DNA from 2 places in the Streptomyces sp. NPDC001985 genome. Region 2 is predicted to be linked to the other one. Evidence: predicted binding sites of a transcription regulator. Region 2 holds the regulator's gene; the other holds the start of a gene.
The links. The regulator HspR, encoded in region 2, represses chaperone genes until heat shock. The targets are predictions, from matches to a motif close to TTGAGNNNNNNNNNCTCAA.
Positions count from the first base shown of each region.

Region 1: lon (endopeptidase La) is a predicted target of HspR. The motif match lies at 1,629-1,647, and genes of this name have one in related genera.

Region 1 covers NZ_JBEOYB010000021.1:27,627-32,039, forward strand. The annotation lists gene ABT122_RS12085 (zf-HC2 domain-containing protein) at 1-840, opposite strand, end outside; gene ABT122_RS12090 (RNA polymerase sigma factor) at 918-1,523, opposite strand; gene lon (endopeptidase La) at 1,670-4,081, shown strand.
Region 2 covers NZ_JBEOYB010000023.1:29,208-33,620, forward strand. The annotation lists gene grpE (nucleotide exchange factor GrpE) at 1-45, shown strand, start outside; gene dnaJ (molecular chaperone DnaJ) at 85-1,281, shown strand; gene ABT122_RS12895 (heat shock protein transcriptional repressor HspR) at 1,283-1,735, shown strand; gene ABT122_RS12900 (helix-turn-helix transcriptional regulator) at 2,122-3,105, opposite strand; gene ABT122_RS12905 ((2Fe-2S)-binding protein) at 3,501-3,821, shown strand; gene ABT122_RS12910 (pyridoxamine 5'-phosphate oxidase family protein) at 3,974-4,399, opposite strand.

The sequences.
Region 1 (4,413 bases), on a different contig from region 2:
TGAACGGCGTACGGCGAGCAGCGCCCCGCACACCACGGCCGCCGCCGCGAAGCCGCCCTGGGTGGCCGGGCCGGAGACATGGCGGGCCAGCTCGGCCCCCAGCTCTCCCGGCATGGCGCCCTGCGCGGTGGACAGGATCAGCGCGCTCCAGCCGCCGGCCAGCACGGAGGCCGCGACCCGGCAGCCGATCCAGGAGCCCAGGGCCAGCGCGGCCAGGGTCAGCGCGAGCCCCGGCAGCAGCCAGGCCCCCGGGCCCGGTGCCCCGGAGCCGCCCGGGGAGCGGGGCAGCAGCGCCCCGGCAGCGGTCAGCAGCGGGACGCTCACCACCAGCACCGCCGCCGTGCGGGTCAGCAGCAGCCGCAGCCCCCCGGAGGGGGTGGCGGCGGTGATCTCGTACAGGGGGTCGGCGTGTCTGCCGTACGACAGCGCCACCCCGGCGGGCGGGAGCGCGGGCGAGAGCGCCAGCAGCAGCGGTCCCGTGCCGTCGAAGCCTGCTCCGTACGCCAGGAGGAGCGCGCCCGCGATCACCAGCGCCAGCGCCAGCAGCCAGGAGCCGCGCAGCGCGGGCCCCGCCGCCCACATCACCCGCGCGGCCCGGCCCACCCCGGCGGGGCGCGGTGCCGGTACGGGCCGGGGGCGCGGGGCCGTCTCGGCCAGGACGGCCTCCCGGACCAGGCCGAGCACGGGACCGGCGGCGCCCGCGCGCACCGCGCCGGAGACCCGGGCGGCGCACGGCCCGCACTTCTCGACGTGCGTCTCCAGCGACCAGGCGTCGGGCTCGGTCACCGTGCCCCGCGCGTACTCCCCGGCGAGGCGCTCGCTCACATGCCAGCCGCCCATGCCGCCCGTGCCCTTCGTGCCGCTCGTTCCCTTCGTGCCGCCCGTGTCGTTCGTACCGCTCATGCCGTTCGTACCGCTCATGCCGTGCCTCCCAGCGGGCCGGTCTCCGGGGCGAGCAGGTCCAGTGCGGCGCGCAGTTCGCGCCGGGCCCGCAGGGCGCGGGTCTTGACGGTGCCCTCGGGTATCCCCAGCACCCGGGCGGCCTCGCGGGTGGTCAGCCCGTCGATGACGGTGGCGCGCAGGACCTCGCGCAGCTCCGGGGAGATCCGGTCGAGCGCGGCGCCCACATCCCCGTACTCCAGACCGGCGAGCACCCGGTCCTCCGCCGACGGCACGCTCGGTGACCACGCGGGTCCGGGGCGCGGGCGGCCGGCCCTCGCGTGTGCCCGCTGGGCGTCGACCAGCCGGCGGGCGGCGATCACCCAGAGCCAGCCGCCCGCCTCGCCGCCCCGGTGGGAGGCGGCGGAGCGCCAGACGGTGACGAAGGTGTCCTGGAGCACCTCGCGCACGGTCTCCGGGTCGGGGCAGCGGCGGGCGAGCCGGGCGTGCAGCCAGCCCGCGTGGCGGTCGTAGAGCGCGGCGAGCGCGTCGGCGTCACCCCGGGTGACGGCGCGGAGCAGCGCCGCGTCGTCCCGCGCGCCGTCGGCCTCGGTGTCTCCCCTCGCGGGGCGGGTCCATCTCACACCCCTCTATCGCGCGCGGAGGTGCGTCCGGTTCTCGGCCGGCCCGCTCCGGGGTGATCGCTCACAGCGAACACGGGGACGGGAACATCCGGGCGGCCCCGTGCATTGAGTCCACATAGCTCAACTTCACTGCCTAAGGGGAGATCATGGCTGCTGAGTCCCAGACCGTCACACCGCTCACCCTGCCCGTGCTGCCCCTCGACGACGAGGTCGTGCTGCCCGGAATGGTGGTGCCGCTCGACCTGACCGACACCGAGGTGCGGGCCGCGGTGGAGGCCGCGCAGGCGCTCCACCCCACCGGTGGCAGCAAGCCGCAGGTGCTGCTTGTTCCGCGAGTGGACGGGAACTACGCGGCGATCGGCGTGCTCGGCAGCGTCGAGCAGGTCGGACGGCTCTCCGACGGCGACCCCGGCGCGCTCATCAGGGGCGTCGGCCGGGTGCGCATCGGCGCGGGCACCACCGGACCCGGAGCGGCGCTCTGGGTCGAGGGCACCAGGATCGACGAATCCGTCCCCGCCCCGCTGCCCGGGCAGCTCACCGAGCTGGTCACCGAGTACAAGGCCCTGGCCACCGACTGGCTCAAGCGCCGCGGCGCCTGGCAGGTCGTGGACCGGGTGCAGCAGATCGACGATGTGTCCCAGCTCGCGGACAACGCGGGTTACTCGCCGTTCCTGAGCACCGCCCAGAAGATCGCGCTCCTGGAGACCGCCGACCCGGTCGCCCGGCTCAGGCTCGCCACCGAGCAGATCCGCGAGCACCTCGCGGAGCAGGATGTCGCCGAGTCCATCGCCAAGGACGTCCAGGAGGGCGTCGACAAGCAGCAGCGCGAGTTCCTGCTGCGGCGCCAGCTCGACGCGGTCCGCAAGGAGCTGCGCGAGCTGAACGGCGAGGCGGAGGGCGAGGAGTCCGACGACTACCGGGCCCGGGTCGAGGCCGCCGATCTGCCCCCGCGTGTGCGCGAGGCCGCGCTCAAGGAGGTCGAGAAGCTGGAGCGCTCCAGTGACCAGAGCCCCGAGGGCTCCTGGATTCGCACCTGGCTCGACACCGTTCTCGAACTGCCGTGGAACGAGCGCACCGAGGACGCGTACGACATCCAGGGCGCGAAGACCGTCCTCGACGCCGAGCACGCGGGCCTGGAGGATGTGAAGGAGCGCATCACCGAGTACCTCGCGGTGCGCAAGCGCCGCACCGACCGGGGGCTCGGCGTGGTCGGCGGGCGGCGCGGCGGCGCGGTGCTCGCGCTCGTGGGCCCGCCCGGGGTGGGCAAGACCAGCCTCGGCGAGAGCGTCGCGCACGCGATGGGGCGGAAGTTCGTCCGGGTCGCGCTCGGCGGTGTCCGGGACGAGGCGGAGATCCGCGGCCACCGGCGCACCTACGTCGGAGCGCTGCCGGGCCGGATCGTCCGGGCGGTCAAGGAGGCCGGGTCGATGAACCCGGTGGTGCTGCTGGACGAGATCGACAAGGTCGGCTCGGACTTCCGGGGCGACCCGGCGGCGGCCCTCCTCGAAGTGCTGGACCCGGCGCAGAACCACACCTTCCGCGACCACTACCTGGAGGTCGAGCTCGATCTGAGCGATGTGGTCTTCCTGGCGACGGCGAATGTGCTGGAGGCCATTCCGGAGGCGCTGCTCGACCGGATGGAGCTGGTGCGGCTGGACGGCTACACCGAGGACGAGAAGGTCGTCATCGCCCGGGACCACCTGCTCCCGCGCCAGCTGGAGCGGGCGGGGCTGGAGAGCGGGGAGGTCGTTCTGGAGGACGCGGCGCTGCGGCGGCTCGCGGGGGAGTACACCCGTGAGGCGGGCGTCCGCAATCTGGAGCGCTCCATCGCCAGGCTGCTGCGCAAGGTGGCGGCCCAGCACGAGCTGGGCGACCGGGAGCTGCCGTTCACGATCGGAGCGGAGGAGCTGCGCCCGCTGATCGGCCGGCCGCACCATGTGCCCGAGTCCGCGCAGGACCCGGCCGAGCGCCGGACCGCGGTGCCCGGGGTGGCCACGGGGCTGGCGGTCACCGGGGCGGGCGGCGATGTGCTCTTCGTGGAGGCGTCGCTGGCCGATCCGGAGACGGGCGCGTCGGGGCTGACCCTCACGGGGCAGCTCGGCGATGTGATGAAGGAGTCGGCGCGGATCGCGCTGAGCTTCCTGCGGTCGCACGGTGCGGAAGCGGAGCTTCCGGTGGCGGATCTCAAGGACCGGGGTGTGCACATCCACTTCCCGGCGGGCGCGGTGCCGAAGGACGGGCCGAGCGCGGGGATCACGATGACGACGGCGCTGGCGTCGCTGCTGTCGGGGCGGCCGGTGCGGACGGATGTGGCGATGACGGGGGAGGTGTCGCTGACGGGGAGGGTGCTGCCGATCGGCGGGCTGAAGCAGAAGTTGCTGGCGGCGCACCGGGCGGGGATCACCACGGTGGTGATTCCGAAGCGGAACGAGGCGGATCTGGATGATGTTCCCGCGGAGATCCTCGATGGGCTGGAGGTTCATCCGGTGACCGATGTCCGCCAGGTCCTCTCCATCGCCCTGACCCCGGCGGCCCTCCCGATCCCGGCGGCGGCCTGACCCCGACGGCCCCGGGGGCCCGCGCCGTGCGGGCCTCCCGGGGTGCGGGGTCCGTCCTCAAGCGCCGGACGGGCTGGGTGTGTCCGGTGCGGGTTTCCCGGGGTGCGGGGTCTGTTCTCAAGCGCCGGACGGGCTGGGTGTGTCCGGTGTGGGTGTCCCGGGGTGCGGGGGCTGTCCTCAAGCGCCGGACGGGCTGACATGCGCGGCCCCGGGTGTCGCGGGTGCGGGTCGCCCTCGAACTCCCCCAGAGGTGCCTCCGGGAGGTGCCCCGGCTTGGTTTCCCCGGCTTCGGGTGGGGCGAGGTGTAAGCCTGGCCTCCTCGGTGTCCGAGT
Region 2 (4,413 bases):
GACGCGGCGAACGACGAGGAGAGCGGTGGCCCGGAAGAGGGCTGACGCGCGACGGACAGGAACCGTCCGGAAGGAGGGACGTCGATGAGCACGAAGGACTTCGTCGAGAAGGACTACTACAAGGTTCTCGGCGTCCCCAAGGACGCCACCGAGGCCGAGATCAAGAAGGCGTACCGGAAACTCGCCCGCGAGTACCACCCGGACGCCAACAAGGGTGACACCAAGGCCGAGGAGCGCTTCAAGTCGATCTCCGAGGCGAACGACATCCTCGGTGACCCCAAGCGGCGCAAGGAGTACGACGACGCCCGCGCCCTCTTCGGCAACGGCGGCTTCCGGGCCGGCCCCGGGGGCGCTCCCGGGGGCGGCTCCTTCAACTTCGACCTGGGCGACCTCTTCGGAGGCGCCCAGGGCGGGGCCCAGGGCGGCCCCGGGGCCGGCGGCTTCGGCGGCGGTCTCGGCGATGTGTTCGGCGGACTGTTCAACCGCGGCGCCGGTACGGCCGGCCCGCGCACCCAGGCCCGGCGCGGCCAGGACATCGAGTCCGAGGTGACGCTCAGCTTCACCGAGGCGGTCGACGGGGCCACGGTCCCGCTGCGGATGTCCAGTTCGGCGGCGTGCAAGGCCTGCGCGGGCACCGGAGACAAGAACGGCACCCCCAGGGTGTGCCCGACCTGTGTCGGCACCGGACAGGTCTCGCGCGGCGGCAGCGGCTCCTTCTCGCTCACCGACCCGTGTGTGGACTGCAAGGGCCGGGGCCTGATCGCCCAGGACCCCTGCGAGGTCTGCAAGGGCAGCGGGCGCGCCCGTTCCTCGCGCACCATGCAGGTCAGGATTCCGCCGGGCGTCTCCGACGGCCAGCGCATCCGGCTCCGCGGCAAGGGCGCCCCCGGCGAGCGGGGCGGCCAGGCCGGTGATCTGTATGTGGTGGTCCATGTCGGCGACCACCCGGTCTTCGGCCGCAAGGGCGACAACCTCACCGTCACCGTGCCGGTCTCCTACCCGGAGGCGGTGCTCGGCGGCGAGGTGAAGGTGCCCACCCTGGGCGGCCCCCCGGTCACCCTGAAGCTGCCCGCCGGCACACCGGGCGGCCGGACCATGCGCGCCCGCGGCAAGGGAGCGGTCCGCAAGGACGGCACCCGGGGTGACCTGCTGGTCACCGTCGAGGTCGCGGTTCCCGAGGAGCTGAGCGACAAGGCGAAGGAAGCGCTGGAGGCCTACCGCGAAGCCACCGCGGAGGAGGACCCGCGGGCCGAGCTGTTCCAGGCCGCGAAGGGAGCATGACATGGACGGAAGGCGCCGCAATCCCTACGAGCTGACCGAAGAGTCGCCGGTGTATGTCATTTCGGTGGCGGCTCAGCTCTCCGGTCTGCATCCGCAAACGTTGCGGCAGTACGACCGGCTGGGTCTGGTCTCGCCCGGCCGCACCCCCGGCCGGGGGCGGCGCTACTCCGCCCGGGACATCGAGCTGCTGCGCACCGTCCAGCAGTTGTCCCAGGACGAGGGCATCAACCTCGCCGGGATCAAGCGCATCATCGAGCTGGAGAACCAGGTCGCCGCGCTCCAGGCGCGGGTGGCCGAGCTGTCGTCCGCCGTGGAGAACGCGGCGGTGGCGATCCAGCAGCGCGAGGCCCAGGTGCACGCCTCCTACCGGCGCGATCTCGTGCCGTACCAGGATGTGCAGCAGGCGAGCGCGCTGGTGGTGTGGCGCCCCAAGCGGCCCGGGTCCGGGGACTGACCGGCCGGCCCGGGGGCCGGCGGCCCGCGCGGGTCCCGGCCGCCCCGGAGACCGGCCGCCGGTCCCGGCCGGGGTCCCGGCGGTTCTGCCCGGCGTCCGCGCCGGTCCCGGTGCCCGGCCTCCGGTCTCCCTGGCCGGAAGGTTTCGCAGGGTCCGAGCGGCTCCGCGGCGGATGAACCGCCCTGGGGGCCGCTCGGCCGCGTACCGCCCCCGTCCGGCCCCCCGGCGGCGCCCCGGGGCGGACAGGCTGTCAGGCGGCCCGTAAGGGGCTCCCACGGCCCCCGCCATCGACATCGCCCCCGGTGCGTCCGCACCGGGGGCGATGGTTTTTGGCCTTTCCGCCCCGCCCGGCCCCTCGGGGCCGGGCGGGCGCACCGCACGGGGCGTCAGGAGTCGTGCTCCAGGAGCTTCGACTGCGCGATCAGATACCCCAGCTGGGTGCGGCTGCCGCTGCCCAGCGACGACCCCAGCTTGGCGATATGGGCCCGGCAGGTCCGGACATTCATCCCGAGCCGACGGGCGATGGCCTCATCCACATGCCCCTCCACCAGCAGTTTCGCGATGGATCGCTGCACCCCGGTGATGCCGTCCAGGTCCGGTCCGTAGCTCACCGGCTCCTCCCAGGGCAGTCCGTGCAGCCAGAACTGCTCGAAGACCCCGACGAGATACTCCACGATCCCCTTGTGCCGCAGCTCCAGCGCCGAGAGCCGGTCGCTGCTCGCCGGGATGAAGGCGACCCTGCGGTCCACGATGATCAGCCGGTCGATTATCTCCTCCAGCGTCCGCACCTCCACCCCGGAGGGCCCGACCTGCTCCATATAGGCGAGCGTCGCCGGGTGGTGCCTGGCGGTGTGCTGGTAGAGCGTCCGCATCCGCACACCCCGCTCGATCAGCGGTTCCACCCTGCGCAGCGCCTTCTCCAGGATGTGCGGCTGCCGGCCGCTGCCCGGCTGGACGGTGAGCAGTTCCTCGGTGCAGTCGGCGGTGACCTGGTCGAGGGTCGAGTTGATGCGGTTGAGGCCCTCCAGGACGGTTACGCCCTGGGGAGCGGTGGAATTCTGAGCGGTGAACGCCATGAATGGCTCAAGAGCGTCGGTCAGAGCCACCGTTCGGCGTCGGCGCTCTTGGATCTCCCGCTCAATGGGGTGTATCAGCTGTGTCAGCGCGGTGGTCGGCGGCACCGGACGGAGCCACTGCGCGTCGTCGGGGTCCGGGTGCAGCAGGGCGAGATCGAAGAGGCAGGGTGTGGGTTCCGCTTCCGACCGGGCGATTCGACCGGTACGAAGAGCGGTGATGTACAGACTTTTCCCAGCCTCGCACAACTCGCCGTCTGCATGAGGGTGTCCGAATTCGCCCTCGTTCGACGTCATATGCACCCCCTCAGGCTCCTGCATTACAGGAACATGATGCCTGCCGTCGCTGGTGCAAGCGTTCGGAGTGAGACATCGTCTTATGCGCGGGGGAGGAGGAATGATCAAAAGAGGTGGAGATCACCCATGTCTAGGACGCTACGTGCTCTTTGTGCTCTTGCCATAGCGGCTGCCGCGCTCGGCGTGGGAGCCTCCGGTGAGCCCTCCTGGGGTAGCTCTCCTGCCGACAAGGTGGCGGGGACCCAGGGTGAGCCTTCATGGGGATTCAACGGAGAGCCTTCGTGGGGTTCCGCCCCCACGGAGACGATCGCCGCCGGACTGGGTGAGCCCTCCTGGGGCGACGCGCCGACCGGCGAACCCTCCTGGGGAGTCCCTCCGACCAGCAGCACCGAAGCATGACCGTTCCACCGGACGACCGGGTCTTCCGGCGTGAGATGGCGACGGCCTACCGCTCGGGGTGGCATTTCATCGACCTCGTCACGGCAATCCCCCACCGTGGCGACTCGTTGATGGTCACTCTGTTCGGCGAGCCCATCGTCGTCGCCCGTGAAGAGGACGAGGACGTCCGTGCCTATCGGTGCCTTCGCCGGCCCCGTGGCGCTCCGCAGCCCGTACGGTGCGCGATCCGCTACGGAATGATTTTCGTGAACCTCGACCAGCGTGACCACCAGCTGGCCGAGCCCGACACCACCACCGCCACCCCCCGCAGTGCTTGAGCGATTCCCCCGTCGTACCAAATCGCTCAGGCGCTTCCCCCACACAGCGGCGTCATCGCGGACCTGAAACGCGATGGCGCCGCTGTGCTTTTCCCGGCGCGGCCAGGCCAGGCCGGTACGGGACCGGGGCCGCTTCACGGAACCCGGGCCGCTCAGGCGCGTGAGATGCCGGCCCCCCGGCCGAGCGCCCGCTCCACCGTGATCTCGACGACCACCCGGTCCGGGTTGGGCGCGGGCATCCGCTCGTACCGCTCCGCATAGCGGCGCACCGCGTCCGCCACCCGCTCCTCGTCGGTGTGCACCCGGGCGCGGCCCTCCAGCGTCGCCCAGCGCCCCCGGTCCACCTGGCAGACCGCCACCCGCGCCCCGCCCTCCCGCTCCGCGCGGAGGATGTGGGCGACCTTCCGGCTGCCCTTGTTGGTGATCACCCGCGCGAGTCCGGTCCCCGGGTCGAAGGTCACCCCCACCGGGACCACATGCGGGCTGCCGTCACCCCTCAGGGTGGTCAGGGTGCAGAGGTGGTACTCCCGCCAGAAGGCGAGGTACTCGGGGCTGAGAGTGCTGACATCGAGAGCCATGGCGTCAGCGTAAT